Variovorax terrae: one gene and its partner. The main gene of each other region encodes a partner of the protein of the gene in region 2 in a complex. Links are inferred from orthologs where the notes say so. Each region holds a gene or a part of one and is shown on either strand. Other genes may lie near its edges. The genes, in order: MMF98_RS13965 and pnp.

What was found.
Region 1: the proteins of pnp (region 2) and MMF98_RS13965 are in contact, whole or in part, in a cryo-EM structure (PDB 9QH0), measured with the Escherichia coli proteins. The link is inferred for Variovorax terrae from one-to-one orthologs.

What each region holds. Positions count from the first base shown.
Region 1 is NZ_JALGBI010000001.1:2,945,330-2,954,369, forward strand. The notes cover bases 5,460-9,040. They hold MMF98_RS13965 (Rne/Rng family ribonuclease), read left to right. Parts: upstream 5,460-5,846; coding sequence 5,847-8,840; downstream 8,841-9,040. Also shown: MMF98_RS13925 (YceD family protein), read right to left, coding at 1-466; MMF98_RS13930 (Maf family nucleotide pyrophosphatase), read left to right, coding at 492-1,088; MMF98_RS13935 (SAM-dependent methyltransferase), read left to right, coding at 1,088-1,858; MMF98_RS13940 (H-NS histone family protein), read right to left, coding at 1,874-2,194; MMF98_RS13945 (S49 family peptidase), read right to left, coding at 2,299-3,333; MMF98_RS13950 (Rieske (2Fe-2S) protein), read right to left, coding at 3,335-3,697; MMF98_RS13955 (HAD family hydrolase), read right to left, coding at 3,706-4,368; MMF98_RS13960 (RluA family pseudouridine synthase), read right to left, coding at 4,346-5,329. UniProt on the Escherichia coli protein: Endoribonuclease that plays a central role in RNA processing and decay. Required for the maturation of 5S and 16S rRNAs and the majority of tRNAs. Also involved in the degradation of most mRNAs.
Region 2 is NZ_JALGBI010000001.1:1,026,568-1,034,989, reverse strand. What follows is about bases 1,591-4,553. They hold pnp (polyribonucleotide nucleotidyltransferase), read right to left. Parts: upstream 4,174-4,553; coding sequence 2,008-4,173; downstream 1,591-2,007. Other genes in these bases: rpsO (30S ribosomal protein S15), read right to left, coding at 4,373-4,553; MMF98_RS04855 (NAD(P)H-quinone oxidoreductase), read right to left, coding at 1,591-1,947. In the rest of the region: preprotein translocase subunit SecG, read right to left, coding at 1-171; tpiA (triose-phosphate isomerase), read right to left, coding at 209-952; more of MMF98_RS04855, read right to left, coding at 961-1,590; more of rpsO, read right to left, coding at 4,554-4,639; MMF98_RS04840 (pyridoxal phosphate-dependent aminotransferase), read right to left, coding at 4,825-5,985; MMF98_RS04835 (hypothetical protein), read left to right, coding at 6,105-6,383; MMF98_RS04830 (branched-chain amino acid ABC transporter substrate-binding protein), read right to left, coding at 6,414-7,685; MMF98_RS04825 (Hsp20/alpha crystallin family protein), read left to right, coding at 7,812-8,192; MMF98_RS04820 (DUF6351 family protein), read right to left, coding at 8,282-8,422. UniProt on the Escherichia coli protein: Involved in mRNA degradation. Catalyzes the phosphorolysis of single-stranded polyribonucleotides processively in the 3'- to 5'-direction. Also involved, along with RNase II, in tRNA processing.

The DNA of each region.
Region 1 (9,040 bases), 1.9 Mb from region 2 along the record:
CCGCCACCGCCAGCTTCACGTCGGTGGGACAGATGTCGTGGCGCGGCACCAGCGGCAGCGCCATCAGGATTTCGTCCTCGATCAGGCCACGCAGATCGAAGGCCCGGCTGAGCACCAGCAGGTCTTCCTCGGCCTCGTCGTCCTGCGCCAGCGCCGCGGCTTCGTCGGCGACGAAGCGGAAGCTGCGCTCGGCCACCACCGGCCATTGCACCGGCCCCAGGCAGCGCTGGCAGGTCAGCGGCAGCGTGGCCTCGGCCCGCAGATGCAGCCAGATCTCCCCCGGCGCTCCCAGCACCGGCTTCAGCTCGCCGGAAGCCGTCCAGCCAAGCAGCGAATCACCGCCCTGCCCCCGCGTCTCGGCCATCAGGCGCTCGTAGCGCCCCAGCGCGTCCTGCCCGGACAACTCGCCGCCATCCTGCGCGAACGCCTTCACATCCAGCCGGGCAGCATCAAACTCGTTCTTCATGCGGGCAGTGTAAGAGAATCGCCGCATGACCGATGCTCTTGCCCCCCGCGCCCTGATCCTGGGCTCCACCTCGCGCTACCGGCGCGAACTCCTGTCGCGCCTGCGCCTCGACTTCGACGTGGTCTCCCCCGAGGTTGACGAAACCCCGCTGGCCGGCGAAACCCCGCAGGCGCTGGCCAGCCGCCTGGCACTGGCCAAGGCACGTGCCGTGGCCGCCAGGTTTCCGCAGGCCGTGGTGATCGGCTCCGACCAGGTCGCCGACCTGGCCGGCGAACCGCTGGGCAAACCCGGCACACATGAGCGCGCCACCGCGCAGTTGCGCCGCATGCGCGGCCAGACGGTGATCTTCCAGACCGCCGTGGCCGTGGTGTGCCAGGCCAGCGGCTTCGAGCAATCGGACATTGCGCCGGTCCGGGTGACGTTTCGCGACCTGACGGACGCGGAGATCGAGGCTTACCTGCAGGCCGAGCAGCCGTATGACTGCGCGGGCAGCGCCAAGAGCGAGGGCTTGGGTATCGCTCTGCTGGAGGCCATCGACAACGACGACCCGAGCGCGCTGGTGGGCCTGCCGCTGATCCGCACCTGCCGCATGATCCGCGCCGCGGGCGTGAAGGTGCTGTGATGGGCGCCCCCGCACCCGGCAGGCTCTACATTGTGCCGGCGCCGCTGGATTTCGGCTGCGAGGTGCAGACACCGCTGCAGGACGTGCTGCCCCTTGGCACGCTGCAAGTCGCCGCGCGGCTGGGGTACTGGGTGTGCGAGAACGCCAAGTCGACGCGCGCCTATCTGAAGCGCGTCAACGAGCTGCAACCATTGTCCCAGCCGCTGCAGGCGCTGCAGATCCAGGAATTGCCGCGCGAGGTGCACAAGAAGGGAGACCACACCGGCAGCTTCGACGCCAGGCCCTTGCTGGCGGCCGCCTTGCAGGGTCACGACATGGGGCTGGCCAGCGAAGCCGGCATGCCTGCGGTGGCGGACCCGGGCTCGTCGGTGGTGCGGGCCGCACACGATCTGAGCGTCGAGGTCGTGCCGCTGGTCGGCCCGGTGTCGCTGCTGCTGGCGCTGGCGGCCAGCGGCCTGAATGGCCAGAATTTCGCTTTTGTGGGGTATTTGCCGCAAGATGCCGCCGAGCGCAGCCGGAGAATCAGGGAACTGGAATTGCTAGCCCTGAAAACCGGGCAAACCCAGTTATTCATCGAAACCCCTTATCGCAATGCGGGCCTGTGGGAATCTCTGGTGCGGCAACTGGGGCGGGAAACCCGGCTCGGCCTGGCCTCGGGCCTGACTTTGCCGCAGGCCGCCATTCACATGGCCAGGGTTTCGAAATGGCAGGCCGAAAATACCCGCATCGACCTGCAAAACCCCTGTATCTTCCTCATCGGTGCCCCCTAGAGGCACCGACGGTTTTCAGATCAGGAATTCCTCGGGCTTGCGGCCCTGCTTGATCAGCTCGGCCAGCCATACCGGCTTTTGGCCGCGCCCGGTCCAGGTCTGCCCAGCCGGGCCGCGGTATTTGATGGCCACCGGCTTGCGCGTCTTGACCGCGCTGGCGGCCGGCTTGGCACTGGCACGTTTACCATCCAAACCCAGTTCCTTCAGGGTAATCTCGAAATTCGCCATTTTCTCGCGAATATCGGCGATGGCTTGAGACCGCTCCTTGTCGCGCAATTCCTCGGCTTGCTGATACAAGGCATCGGCCTGCGCTTTCAATTCCAGATAAGTAGCCATATTTTAAAATCACAAGTTCGGAGGGTTTTGATTATAGGATTGATCAAGTATTCAATCGCCTATATTCCATAAATAAACCCCGGCCGACCATCGCCACTGCAGTTTCAGCGCAAAACCGTCGCCGCCTTCATGGCCCGGAAAGCGCCCTCGCCCATGGCCGCGCCGAATTTCTTGGCCAGACGCTCGGCGACATTCTCGCGGCGCGTGTAGTCGATGATCTCGTCGGCCTTGACCACCTCGCGGGCCACGAAATCCAGATTGCCGAGCTGGTCGGCCAAGCCCATCTCCACCGCCTGCTGGCCGCTCCAGAACAGGCCGCTGAAGGTTTCGGGCGTTTCCTTGAGCCGCTTGCCGCGCCCGGCCTTGACTGCGCCGATGAACTGCTGGTGGATCTGGTCGAGCATGGTCTGGGCATAGGCGCGCTGCCTTTCGGTCTGCGGGCTGAACGGGTCGAGGAAGCCCTTGTTCTCGCCGGCCGTCATGAGGCGGCGCTCGATGCCGAGCTTGTCCATCAGGCCGGTGAAGCCGAAGCCGTCCATCAGCACGCCGATGCTGCCGACGATGCTGGCCTTGTCCACGAAGATCTGGTCGGCCGCCACCGCGATGTAGTAGGCCGCCGAGGCACACGACTCTTCCACCACGGCGTACACCGGCTTCTTGTACTTGGTCTTGAGACGCCGGATCTCGTCGTTGATGATGCCGGCCTGCACCGGGCTGCCGCCGGGCGAGTTGATCAGCAGCACCAGCGCCTGCGAGCCGTCGTCTTCCAAGGCGCTGCGCATGGCCGCCACCACGAATTCGGCGCTCGCGTCGCCGCCCGAGGCGATCTCGCCCTTGATCTCGACCACGGCCGTGTGCGGCGTGCTCTTGTCGGTGCTGGGCGTGCCGCGGTACAGCAGCGCCCACACCACGAACACGAAGAACGCCAGCCAGGCCAGCCGCACGAAGGATTTCCAGCGCCGCGTGGCGCGCTGCTCGTTGAGCGAGGCGAACGCCAGCCGCTCCAGCGTGGCGCGCTCCCAGCCGGGGCGTTCGGTCGGAGATGCTCCTTTTTTAGGAGCATCCCGTGTCGGCTCGACGCGGACCTCGGGCTGTCCGGACGTTGAAGACGGGTTTTCGGGCTGATTCGGATCGGTCATGTCAGAACTCGACAGGTTGGAGGTTGTACGCAGTATGCCAGTGCACCACGCCGTCATGCTCGGCCAGCTCGATGCGCACCAGCCCGCCGCGGCAGGGGCCGCCCGCGCAGGCGCCGGTGTCGGGCCGATAGGCCGCGCCGTGGGTCGCGCACAGCAGCCATTGGCCGCTGTCATCGAAAAAACGGTTGGGCTGGTAGTCCAGCTCCATCGCCACGTGGGTGCAGCGGTTCAGGTAGGCATGCGGCCGGCCCTGGAAACGGATGGCGAAGGCCCGGCAGGTCTGCCCGGCATAGACCACATCGAACGGCACGGCGTCGCGGCCTTCGACCAGGTCGGCGGCGTTGCACAGCGCGATGGCGGCCATGGGCGGGTTCAGGCGTGGTCCAGCAGCCACTGGTGCAGCTCGCGCGCCGAATGGGCCACGAAGCGCGGCTGCAGCACCTCGAACGCGTCGGGCTCGTGCGCGCCGTAGCTCACGCCCACGCTGGCGCAGCCGGCGTTCACGGCCATCTGCAGGTCATGCGTGGTGTCGCCGATCATGAGCGTGCGCTCGGGCTCGGTGCCGAATTCGCGCATCAGCTCGTGCAGCATGCGCGGGTCGGGCTTGCCGGCGGTTTCATCGGCCGTGCGCGAGCCGTCGAACATGCCCCGCAGTTCCACGGCCTGCAAGGCTTCGTCGAGCCCCCGCCGGCTCTTGCCGGTGGCCACGGCCAGCCAGTGGTGGCGCGCGCGCAGGTCCGCCAGCAGCGGCAGCACGCCGTCGAACAGGCTGATGTCGTTCTGTCGCGCCAGGTAGTGATGGCGGTAGCGCGCGTTGAGTTCGGGATATTTCTCGGGCGGCACGTCGGGCGCCGCGTAGGCCAGCGCCTGCATCAGGCCCATGCCGATGACGTAGGCCGCGGCATGGTCGCTGGGCACGGTGCCGCCCACGTCGCGCACCGCGGCCTGGATGCAGCGCACGATGATGCGGGTGGAATCGAACAGCGTGCCGTCCCAGTCGAAGGCAATCAGGTCATAGCGGCGTGGACGTGACATGGGCAACGAAGGCTTCAAGCTCGGAAGGCAAAGGCGCCAGCAGTTCGACGCGCTCGCCGCTGGCCGGATGATTGAACTGTAACCGCCACGCATGAAGAAACATGCGCCTGAGCCCCTGTTTCTGCAGCGCCTTGTTGAGTTCGAAATCGCCGTACTTGTCGTCGCCGGCGATGCCGTGGCCGGCCGATGCGAGGTGCACCCGGATCTGGTGCGTGCGGCCGGTCTTGATGGTGACTTCGAGCAGGGAGAAGCCCTCGAGCTTTTGCGCCACCTTCACCAGCGTGACGGAGCGCATGCCGTCGGGATCGTCCTTGGCCACCACCTTGACGCGGCGCTCGCCATCGGCCTGCAGGTATTTGTGCAGGGGCTGGTCGATCACCTTGCGGTTGGCGGGCCAGGCGCCGGCCACCAGCGCGAGATAGGTCTTGCCGGTTTCGCGCTCGCGGAACTGGTCTTGCAGTGCGGTGAGCGCGCTGCGCTTCTTGGCCACCAGCAGGATGCCGCTGGTTTCGCGGTCCAGCCGGTGCACCAGCTCCAGGAACTTCGCGCCCGGCCGGGCTTGCCGCAATTGCTCGATCACGCCGAAGCTCACGCCGCTGCCGCCGTGCACCGCCACGCCGGCCGGCTTGTCGAGGGCGATCAGGTGCTCGTCTTCGAGCAGGATGGGAAATTCGCGCGCCGGCGCCGGCTTGTCCAGCTTGTCGGCGGCCCTGTCGGACACCCGCACCGGCGGCAGGCGCACCAGGTCGCCCGCCGCGACCCGGGTGTCGGCCGCCGCCCGCCCCTTGTTCACGCGCACCTCGCCGCTGCGGATGATGCGGTAAACATGGGTCTTGGGCACGCCCTTGAGGTGGCGGATCAGGAAATTGTCCAGCCGCTGGCCGGCCGATTCCTCATCGACGGCCAGCAATTTGGCCTGGGGCGTTGCAGGCGGCGGATTGCCCCCTATAATGTGTTTCACTAGCGTAACGCCGTAAGTGGTTGATTTGTCTGGAGTTTAGTCCACACACTGCCAACGGCTGCGCTGGGAGGTCGATGCCACCAGGCGCATTGCCGGCAAACTGAAGGCCAACGCCGACAGTGGCTCGCAGTCCGCCGGCTCGAGCCGACGCATTTTGAAACACTGAATACGGAATACCCAAGTTCGCAAGCACGCTGCTCGTGAACGGATCGAAGCGAGAACTCTTGTGTTGATGGCGCTGATTCAAACCTGCCTGCGGTGGCTGCTGCCCCCGCTTTCAGGCATGAAATCGCCCAAAGTCCGCGCCCCCCGGGCGCGGGGCGCTACAAACTCTGTAGCAATCCCACAGTCTCATCCCCTCGCCCCCATCCACGCGCCCACGCCCCGACTGCTGAGCTAGTGCTCTGGCAGTCTCAGGCTCTTTCGGCAATTCCTTTCGTTTCTCAGGCGTCAGTTCAGGCATCGTTGGCTCATCCAGGGCCTGTTTGATGTTTTTGAAAACCAAGGGGAACGCATCATGAAACGGATGCTGATCAACGCCACCCAGGCAGAAGAACGCCGCCTGGCGATTGTGGACGGACAGAAGCTGCTCGACTATGAAATCGAGATCGAGGGACGCGAGCAGCGCAAGGGCAACATCTACAAGGCGGTCGTGACGCGCGTCGAGCCCTCGCTCGAAGCCTGTTTCGTCGACTACGGCGAAGACCGCCACGGCTTCCTGCCGTTCAAGGAAATCTCCAAGCAGTATTTCGCCCAGGGCGTGCCCGTCAGCCAAGCCAAGATCCAGGACGTGATCAAGGAAGGCAACGAGCTGCTGGTGCAGGTCGAGAAGGAAGAGCGCGGCAACAAGGGCGCGGCCCTCACCACCTTCATCTCGCTGGCCGGCCGCTATGTAGTGCTGATGCCCAACAACCCGCGCGGCGGCGGCGTGAGCCGGCGCATCGAGGGCGACGACCGGGCCGAGCTCAAGGAAGCCATGGACCAGTTGGAATATCCCAACGGCATGAGCATCATCGCGCGCACCGCCGGCATCGGCCGCACCGCGCCCGAGCTGCAATGGGACCTGAACTACCTGCTCAAGCTCTGGGGCGCCATCGACGGCGCGGCCAAGGGCGGCAAGGGCGCGTTCCTGATCTACCAGGAGTCGTCGCTGGTGATCCGCGCGATCCGCGACTACTTCAACAACGACATCGGCGACATCCTGATCGACACCGACGACATCTACGACCAGGCCCAGCAGTTCATGGCCCACGTGATGCCCGAGCATGCCGCCCGCGTGAAGCGCTACCGCGACGACGCGCCGCTGTTCAGCCGCTTCCAGATCGAGCACCAGATCGAATCGGCCTACGCCCGCACCGTGCAGCTGCCCAGCGGCGGCGCCATCGTGATCGACCACACCGAGGCGCTGGTCTCGGTGGACGTGAACTCGGCCCGCGCCATCAAGGGCGGCGACATCGAAGAGACCGCCACCCGCACCAACCTCGAAGCCGCCGACGAAGTGGCCCGCCAGATGCGCCTGCGCGACCTGGGCGGCCTGATCGTCATCGACTTCATCGACATGGAAGAGTCGCGCAACCGCCGCGACGTCGAAAACCGCCTGCGCGATGCGCTGCGGCAAGACCGCGCGCGCGTGCAGTTCGGCACCATCAGCAAGTTCGGCCTGATGGAAATGAGCCGCCAGCGCCTGCGCCCCGCCCTCAGCGAAGGCGCCTCCATCCCCTGCCCGCGCTGCGGCGGCTCCGGCCACATCCGCGACACCGAAAGCTCGGCGCTGCAGATCCTGCGCATCATCCAGGAAGAGTCCATGAAGGACAACACCGCCTCCGTGCTGTGCCAGGTGCCGGTGGAAGTGGCCTCCTTCCTGCTCAACGAAAAGCGCACCGAGATCGCCAAGATCGAACTCAAGCAGCGCATCAACGTGCTGATGGTGCCCAACAAGACGCTGGAAACGCCGAACTACCGGCTCGAGCGCCTCAAGCACGACGACCCGCGCCTGGACAACATCGAGGCCAGCTACAAGATGGCCGACGAGATCGAGGACCCGACCTCCGTCACGCGCCGCTCGCAGGAGCCCACCAACAAGCAGACCCCCGTGATCAAGGGTGTGCTGCCCGACGCGCCCGCGCCGGTGGCCGTGCCCAAGCCCGAACCGGTCAAGCCGCAGCAGGCAGCCGCTCCGGCCCCCGTGGCCGCCCCCGCGGAAACCGGCTTCTTCGGCTGGATCAAGAACCTGTTCGGCGCCAAGCCCGCACCGGCCCCCGCGCCCGCACCGGCCGCGCAAGGCGCCAAGAAGGAAGAAAAACGCGAAGGCCGCGGCGGCCGTGACGGCGAGCGCCGCGATGGACGCCGGGGCGAAGGCCGCGGCGGTGAGCGCCGGCGCGACGGCGAGCGCCGCGATGGACGCCGGGGTGAGGGCCGAGCCGAGGGCGCAGAAGGCCAGCCGGCACGCAGCGGCGAAGGCCGTGGCAACCGTGACGGCGAGCGCCGTGGCGAGCGCCAGGACCGCGAAGGCCGGGGCGACCGCCAGGGCCCGCGCGAACGGCGCGACGCCGACAACCGCACGGCCGCTACAGAAACCGTAGCAAACAATGTCCAGGCGACGGGGACCTCCGCCGTATCTGACACCCAATCCGGCGAGCAGCGGCAAGACCGGCCGCCGCGCAGCGGCGAACGCCGCGAGCGCGGTGAAGGCCGCCGTGAACGGGGTGAGCGTGGCGAACGCCGCGGCGAGCGCGGTCCGCGCAGTGGTGATGCCGCCGGCAACAGCCCGGAGGCCCTGGCCGCCGGTGCCGCCGTCGCAGCCACCACCGCCATTGCCGCTGCAGCAGCCTCTGCCGCCACCCAGGACAGCACTGCCCCGCAAGGCACGCCGTCCGACAGCGGCAACGACACGCCGCGCGCCGACGGCCAGCGGGAACGCCCCGAAGGCGACGAGCGCCGTGAACGCCGTTCGCGCGACCGCTATGGACGCGACCGCCGCGAGCGCAGCGAACAGCCGCGCACCGAAGAAGGCAGCACCACGGATGAGGGTGCCGAGCGCGCAGCGGCCGAGCCCGTGCGCAGCAGCTACTTCGATGCCGTACGCCCCGTGGCACAGGAAGCGCCGGCCCAGGCCGCGCTCCCGCTCGACGCAGAGGCGCCTGCTGCTGCCCGCAGCGTCGAAGCGCCGGCACCGGTAGCCGCCCCTGTCGCACAGGCCGCGCCGGCCCCCGTGCAGGCACCGGCGCCCGCCGTTCCTGCCGGCCTGCCCAAAGTCCAGTCCTTCCAGCTCCCCGTGGCCGACCTGGCCCAGGTGGCCGAGGGTTCGGGCCTAGTCTGGGTCAATTCCGACGCCGACAAGATCGCCTCTGCACAAGCAGCCATCGCCGCCGAGCCCAAGCCCGTGCGAGTGCCACGCGAGCGTCCCGCCCCGGTGGTGCTGGATGAGGGGCCGCTGATCCTGGTGGAAACGCGGCGCGACCTGCGCAACATGACGCTGCCCTTCGAGGCAGCGCCGCCTTCCAGCACCTGAGCCTTCGCCCCCTCCCCCGCCGGGGACGGAGCACCCAGCGGCTCTGCCCTCGGCGAATGCGCGCAAGCGCAACCCAGGGCCCAACGCCTACCGAGCCATAGCGGTCACCCAACGACCCACAGGCCGCGAGCGTGCGCGCCCTCCGCACTAGTCACTTTGGACTATTCACAAGCGTGAAGAACTTGACGAAACTCGGTTGC
Region 2 (8,422 bases):
GCGCGACAGGAAGTTGGCGCTGCCGCTGGCACCGAACAGGCTGCCGGAGCCCCCGCTGCCGAAAGCGGCGCCCATGTCGGCGCCCTTGCCGTGCTGGATCAGGATCAAACCGATCATGCCCAGTGCGGCAAGCATCTGGACCGCCAGAATGATGGTGAGGACGACGTTCATTGTTTACTCCTAAATTTGTAGCTATTCGCGCCCGGGTTCACTGGGCTGCGGCAATAATGGTCAGAAAATCCGGGGCCTTGAGCGAAGCGCCGCCGATGAGCCCGCCATCGATGTCGGGCTGGGCCAGGAGCTGCGCTGCGTTGGCCGCATTCATGCTGCCGCCGTACAGGATCTGGATGCGGTCGGCCTGCGTGCTGGCCAGCTTGAGTTGGGCCCGCAGCAGCGCATGCACCTGCTGTGCCTGCTCGGGCGTGGCCGTGCGGCCCGTGCCGATGGCCCAGACCGGCTCGTAGGCCACCACGATTTCGCTGATGCAATGGCCGTTGGCGTGGATCACGGCGGCCAGCTGGCGCTTCACCACCTCCTCGGTCTGGCCCGCCTCGCGCTCGGCCAGGGTTTCGCCCACGCAGACGATGGGCGTGATGCCCGCCGCCAGCGCGGCCTTGGCCTTGTCCGCCACCAGCCCATCCGTCTCGCCGTGGTACTGGCGGCGCTCGGAATGGCCGGCGAGGCAGTAGCGCACGCCGAAATCCCGCAGCATGGCGGCCGAAACCTCGCCGGTGTAGGCGCCCTGGGCGTGCATGGACAGGTCCTGCGCCCCCAGCTCGATGGGTGACGCGGCGCACAGAGCCTGGACCTGCGCCAGGTACGGCGCCGGCACGCAGACGGCCACGCCGCAGGCCGGCGTTCCCACGCCCGCCAGCAGAGCCTGGAGCAGCGCCTCGTTGGCGGCCAGGCCGCCGTTCATCTTCCAGTTGCCCGCGATCAGTTTCTTTTTCATGCTGTCGGTCACCATGTCAGGACGATCTTGCCCACATGCTGGTTGGATTCCATGAGCGCGTGCGCCCTCGCCGCCTCGGCCGCCGGGAAAGTGCTGTGGATCACCGGCCGGATGGCGTCGCTTTCGATCAGCGGCCACACGCGCTGGCGCAGCGCCTGCGCGATCTGGCCCTTGAACGCCACCGGCCGCGGCCGCAGCGTGGAGCCGGTGACCGTGAGCCGCCGGCGCAGCACCAGGCCGGCGTTGATCTCGGCCTTGAGGCCTCCTTGCACCGCGATGATCACGAGCCGGCCGTCTTCGGCCAGGCAGTCAATCTCGCGCGCCACGTAGCCGCCGGCCACCATGTCGAGGATCACGTTCACGCCCAGCCCGCCGGTGAGCTTCTTCGCTTCTTCGGCGAAGTCGGCGGTCTTGTAGTTGATCGCGTGGTCGGCGCCCAGTGACAGGCAGGCCGCGCATTTCTCGTCGCTGCCGGCGGTGGCGATCACCCGGGCGCCCAGCGCCTTGGCCATCTGGATGGCCGTGACGCCGATGCCGCTGGTGCCGCCCTGGACCAGCAGGGTTTCCCCAGGCTGCAGGCGCCCCCGGTCGAACACATTGCTCCAGACGGTGAAGAAGGTCTCGGGCAGCGAGGCCGCCTGCACCGCGTCCAGCCCCTGCGGCATGGGCAGGCACTGGGCCACCGGCGCGGCGCAGAACTCGGCATAGCCGCCGCCGGCCACCAGCGCACAGACGCGGTCGCCCACCTTGAAGCCGGCCGCCGCCATCGCGGCAGCATCGCCGGCTTCGATCACGCCCGCCACCTCGAGCCCCGGAATGTCCGAGGCGCCGGGGGGCACGGGGTAGTTGCCGGTGCGCTGCAGCACGTCAGGGCGGTTCACGCCGCTGGCGGCCACGCGGATCAGCACCTCGCCCGCCCCGGCGGCCGGCACGGGGCGTTCGCCCAGGCGCAGCACGTCGGGCGCGCCAAAAGAGGTGATTTCAATCGCTTTCATGGTCTTTTAGCCCCGATGTCCGCACGGGGCGGACATATGGCGCTATCAATTCAGTAGCAATTACTGCTGTTGCTGTTCTTGCTGCTGTTGCTGCTGGGCCTGCTCGGCACCGCGCGGGGCGGCAGCCTGGGCCGAACGGTCCAGCAGCGCCTTCATCGACAGCTTGACGCGGCCCTTCTCGTCGGTCTCGAGCACCTTGACCTTGACGATCTGACCTTCGGTCAGGTAGTCGGTAACCTTCTCGACGCGCTCATGGGCGATCTGGCTGATGTGCAGCAGGCCGTCCTTGCCGGGCAGCAGGTTGATCAGGGCGCCGAAATCCAGGATCTTGGTGACCGGGCCTTCGTAGACCTTGCCGATTTCCACTTCGGCCGTGATCTGCTCGATGCGCTTCTTGGCGACGTCGGCCTTCTCGGCATCGGTCGCGGCGATGGTGATGGTGCCGTCTTCCTCGATGTTGATCTGGCAGCCGGTTTCCTCGGTCAGCGCGCGGATCACGGCGCCTCCCTTGCCGATCACGTCGCGGATCTTCTCGGGGTTGATCTTCATCGTGTAGAGCTTGGGCGCGAAGTTCGACACCTCGGTCTTGGCCTCGCCCATCGCGTCCTGCATCTTGCCCAGGATGTGCATGCGGGCTTCCTTGGCCTGAGCCAGCGCGACCTGCATGATTTCCTTGGTGATGCCCTGGATCTTGATGTCCATCTGCAGCGCGGTGATGCCATTCGTGGTGCCGGCCACCTTGAAGTCCATGTCGCCCAGGTGATCTTCATCGCCCAGGATGTCGGTCAGCACGGCGAAGCGGTTGTCTTCCTTGATCAGGCCCATGGCGATACCGGCCACGTGGGCCTTCATCGGCACGCCGGCGTCCATCAGCGACAGGCAGCCGCCGCAGACCGAGGCCATCGACGAGGAGCCGTTGGATTCGGTGATCTCGGACACCACGCGCATGGTGTAGGGGAATTCTTCCTTGGTCGGCAGCACGGCGACGAGCGCACGCTTGGCCAGGCGGCCGTGGCCGATTTCGCGGCGCTTGGTGCTGCCCATGCGGCCCACTTCGCCGGTGGCAAAGGGAGGCATGTTGTAGTGCAGCATGAAGCGGTCTTCGTACTCGCCGGCCAGCGCATCGATGCGCTGCGCGTCGCGCTCGGTGCCCAGCGTGGTCACGACCAACGCCTGGGTTTCGCCACGCGTGAACAGGGCCGAGCCGTGGGTACGCGGCAGCACGCTGTTGCGGATCTCGATGGGGCGCACGGTGCGCGTGTCGCGGCCGTCGATGCGCGGCTCGCCGGCCAGGATCTGGCTGCGCACGATCTTCGATTCGATGGCGAACAGCAGGTCGTTGACCTTGCCGGCATCGAAGGGCTCGCCGCTTTCCTTGAGCGAGGCCATCACGCTGGCGTTGACCTCACGAAGGGCTTGCGTGCGGGCCTGCTTGCTGCGGATCTGGTAGACGGCGCGCAGCTTTTCTTCGGCCAGGCCCTTGACCTTGGCGACGAAGGCTTCGTCTTCGGCCGGGGCCTGCCAGTCCCACACCGGCTTGCCGGCGTCGCGCACGAGATCATGGATCGCGTTGATCGCGATGCCGGCCTGTTCGTGGCCGAACACCACGCCGCCCAGCATGATTTCTTCGCCGAGCTGCAGGGCTTCGGACTCGACCATCAGCACGGCGGCTTGCGTGCCGGCAACGACCAGGTCCATCTGCGAATCCTTGCGGGCGGTCTGGCCCGGATTCAGCACGTACTGACCATTGATGTAGCCCACGCGGGCGGCACCGATCGGGCCGCTGAACGGGATGCCGGAGATGGCCAGCGCGGCGCTCACGCCGATCATGGCGGCGATGTCGGCGTCAACTTCCGGGTTGAGCGACAGCGTGTGGATGACCACATGCACTTCGTTCAGGAAGCCTTCGGGGAACAGCGGGCGGATCGGGCGGTCGATCAGGCGGCTGGTCAGGGTTTCGTGCTCGCTGGGCTTGGCTTCGCGCTTGAAGAAGCTGCCGGGGATCTTGCCGGCGGCGTAGGTCTTCTCGATGTAGTCGACGGTCAGCGGGAAGAAGTCCTGGCCGGGCTTGGCGGACTTGGAGGCCACCACGGTGGCCAGCACCACGGTGCCGTCGATGCTCACGACGACGGCGCCGCTGGCCTGGCGGGCGATTTCACCGGTTTCCATGACGACGGTCTTGTCGCCCCATTGGAAAGACTTGGTAACTTTGTTGAACAGGCTCATGTTTTCTCCTGGATTGTCACGAGGGATGCAGGCCACCCCTCAGAGCCCGGAGACAGCTCACAGAACACGATGCCATTCCAGCGGCCCTTGGCGCAAAGACCCCTGGAATGACACAGCTTCGCTCTGTTTTGCGTTCTCCGAAGTACAAAGCGCCTGAGCTAGGGGACTAACTCAGGCGCCTCTTGTTCAGTATCGAAGCTTACTTGCGCAGGCCCAGCTTGGCGATCAACGCGGTGTAGCGGTCAGCGTCCTTGGACTTGAGGTAGTCCAGCAGCTTGCGGCGGCGGCTCACCATGCGCAGCAGGCCGCGGCGACCGTGGTGGTCCTTGGCGTGCGTCTTGAAGTGAGGGGTCAGCTCGTTGATGCGGGCGGTCAGCAGGGCCACTTGCACTTCGGGGCTGCCGGTATCGGTGGCGCTGCGCGCGTTGGCCTTGACGACGTCGGCCTTGACGGAGGATGCGATCATTTCATTTTCCTGTGAGGGTTGACTTGCGTTGAGCGCTGGAACTGCATTCAACGTGCGCCTTGCAGAATGCAAAGCCTTGAAAGTATAGCACGCCCCTCGTAGCGGCCCCGAGGGGCCGCCTCCCGCCGGGGGTGGCAGCAGCGGCCCGGCAGAGCCGGTTCCGCGGTGTTCCCGGCCGTTGCCGGCTACTGTACGGACAACCAGCGTTTGAGGCGATCGACACCCTCGGCCAGGCGCCCGGTGTCCTTCGAGGCGAAGCACCAGCGCAGCCAGCCCTGGGCTTCGGGAGCGAAGGCGTTGCCCGGGGCCAGGCCCAGCCCGGCCTCGGCAACCAGCCGCTTGGCGGTGTCCAGCGAGTCCTCGAAGCCGGCCAGCCTGAAAAAGGCGTACATGCCGCCGCGCGCCGGCGCCACCTGCACGCCGGGCACCGCCTGCAGCAGCGGCACCAGCGTGTCGCGGCAGGCCCTGAGGTGGGCCACCACGCGCGGCGTGACCTCGTCCGTGCGCTGCAGCGCCACCACGCCGGCGCGCTGGGTGAACACGCTGGCGCACGAGGTGTTGAACTCCAGCAGCTTGCCCATGGGGTGCGTGAGCGCCGGCGGCATCACCAGCCAGCCCAGGCGCCAGCCGGTCATGAGGAAGCTCTTGGAGAAGCTGTGCACCACCACCAGGCGGTCGTCCGGCCCGGTCACGTCCAGAAAGCTCGGGGCGCAGCCGTTCGGCGTGTCGTCCGCGTAGTACAGGCGCTCGTAGACCTCGTCAGCCAGGATCCAGGTGCCCGTGCGGCGGCAATGCTCGACGATGGCCTGCTGTTCGGCGCGGCTCAGCGTCCAGCCGGTCGGGTTGTTCGGCGAATTGACGATCAGCAGCTTCGTGGCCGGCGTCACGGCAGCCAGCAGCGCGTCCAGGTCCAGCGTCCAGGCGCCGTCCACCGGCCGGAGCGGAACGCAGCGCACCCGGGCGCCCAGGATGGCCGGCTGGGCCGTGAGGTTGGGCCAGACCGGCGTGACGGCCACCACCTCGTCGCCCGCGTCCACCAGCGCCTGCACGGCCAGCATCAGCGCGTTGACGCCGCCCGAGGTCACGGCCAGCCGATCCACGCCAACCGGGCCGTGCCGCGCGCTCATGTAGGCCGAGATCGCCTCGCGCAGCTCGAGCAGGCCGAGGTTGTGAGAATAGAAGGTTTCGCCGCGCTGCAGCGAATCGATCGCGGCCTGGCGGATGAAGTCGGGCGTCGCCTCGTCGCTTTCACCGAACCAGAAGGCCAGCACGTCGCTGCGGCCGAAGCCGGCATTGGCCACTTCGCGGATCTTGGATTCTTCGAGATTCTGGAGGGTCTGGCGCATGGGATGTCGGGGCCGCAGGACAAAGAGCGCCCATGGTAGCCGACCGGGCTGCGGGGCACGGCGGGGCCCCTCGGCTATCATGGTTTCGACCGCGCCGTCCGTGCCGGGAGGAGACATTCATGAGCATCGACCCCCGGGGCAGCGCCCCGTCCCGCGGCGCGCTGGCCGCCCTGCTGTGCGCCCTCGCGCTGTGCGGCGCCGAGGCCCTGGCCGCCGACGGCACGCCGCCCGCCAAGAGCGCCAAAGGCAAGGCGCATGCGGCCAAGCCCCACGTGTCCGGCAAGGCCAAATTCGACAAGGGTTCGGGCGAAACCGCCGCCCAGCGCGACCGCCGCCTGCAGCGCGAATGCAAGGGCCTCCCCAACGCGGGCGCCTGCCTGGGCTACGCCTCGCCGTAAGCGGCCGCGCGGCTCAGCACGTGGCTCGGCTCAGGGCCGCACCATCTTGCAGGTGGTGGGCTGCTCCGCCTGGCTCGCGCGGATCTGCCGGATCACGCGGAAGCCGTAGCCCGAACCTTCCACGTCGAACTTCACGCCGGGCGTGCCCTGGCGGTCCATCACGCCCACCACCAGCGACTGCTGGAACTGGTGGTCGGCCGCGCGCATGGTGCCGTTTTGGCCATACAAACTGACGGAGGTCCGCGCCAGCTGGTCCGCGATTGCTATCAAATCAGGAGTTCCTGCTTTCTCGATGGCCTGCGCCAGGGATTCCACCATGAGCTGCATGCGCATGTGCACGTAGTCGTCCGCGGGCTTGGGATAGCGCTGGCGGAAGGCCTGGTAGAACGCCTCGCTCTGCGCCGTCGGCACGTTGGGCAGCCAGTCGGCCACGGCGATCACCTTGCCGATGCCCGCATCGCCGATGGCGGCCGGCGCACCCAGGGCGTTGCCGTAGAAGGTGTAGAACTTGCCCTCGAAGCCCACATCCTTGGCGGCCTTGACCAGCAGGGTCAGGTCGTTGCCCCAGTTGCCGGTGATGACGGCCTGCGCACCGCTGGCCTTGATCTTCGTGGCGTAGGGCAGGAAGTCCTTCACGCGGCCCATCGGGTGCAGCTCGTCGCCGACGATCTGCACATCGGGGCGCTGCACGCCGAGCTGGCGCCGGGCCTCGCGCAGCACGGCCTGGCCGAAGCTGTAGTCCTGCCCGATCAGGTAGATGTTCTTGACCGCGCTGTCCTCCTTCAGCACCTCCATCAGCGCGGCCATGCGCATGTCGGCATGGGCGTCGTAGCGGAAATGCCAGAAGCTGCATTTCTCGTTGGTCAGGATCGGATCGACCGCCGAGTAGTTGAGGAAGATCACGCGCCGCGCCGGGTCGCGCTCGTTGTGCTTGCTGATCGCGTCGCTCAGCACGGCTGCCGTCGAGGACGAGTTGCCTTGCAGCACGTACTGCGCGCCCGCGTCGATGGCCGCGCGCAGGGCCGACAAGGCCTCCTCGTTCTGGCCCTTGCTGTCGTAGCGCTCGAGCTGCATCAGCCGCGTGCCCTGCGCCGTCCTCACGCCGCCGCGCTGGTTCACCCGCTCCACGGCCCAGGCCAGGTTGCGCAGCACGGCCTCGCCGGTGTTGGCAAAGGCCCCGCTCATCGACTCGATCAGGGCCATCCGGATCGGCGGTGCCGAGGGCGCCTGGGCCCAGGCGCCGGCCGGCACACATAGCGCCGCCATCAGGGATTTCAAGACCCGGCGGCGCGGACTTTTCATGTTGGACTTCACTTGAAAAAAACGGCACGGCTCGCACATGCGTTCCATGCGGCAATCACGGTTGAGAGCCGCGCAGTGTAAGGGACGCCACTGACCCACTGTCCCGTTATGACCTTGGAGCCCACCATGTTTTTTGCCCCCGCAGTCCGCAGCCGCGCCTTCACCCCGGCCTTCCGCACGTTCGATCGCAGCTTCGAGCGTTTCGTCAACGACGCACTGTCCGCCGGCACCTCGCGCAGCCTGCAAGTGGAACAGGACGACAAGGCCTGGACCCTCGCGCTCGACGTGCCCGGCCTGTCCAAGGAAGACCTGTCCATCGGCATCGAAGGCAGCGTGGTCCGCATTGAGAGCAAGGCCGACGCCAAGCGCCAGTTCAAGGCCGCCTACGAGCTGCCGCAGGACATCGACGTGTCCGCCAGCGACGCCAAACTGGAAAATGGCGTGCTGACCCTCAAGCTCGCCAAGAAGGCGCCGGTGAGCAACGTGGCGCAGCTCGCGATCCACTGAACACAGCCGCCTCGCGAATGTAAAAAGGCCCGCCTGATCTTCAGGCGGGCCTTCTTGCTTGACGGAACTGCGCCGTCGTCAGCACGTCCTCAATACTTGAGCCAGGTGCCCTTGAGCTTGGCCTGCCCCACACCTGCCTTGCTGTAGTCGCACACCCCGTCGGGGAAGATGCCGGCCAGGCGCACCTTCTCGGGCGTGCTCAGCACCACCGGCGCGTAGTCGGCGTCGCT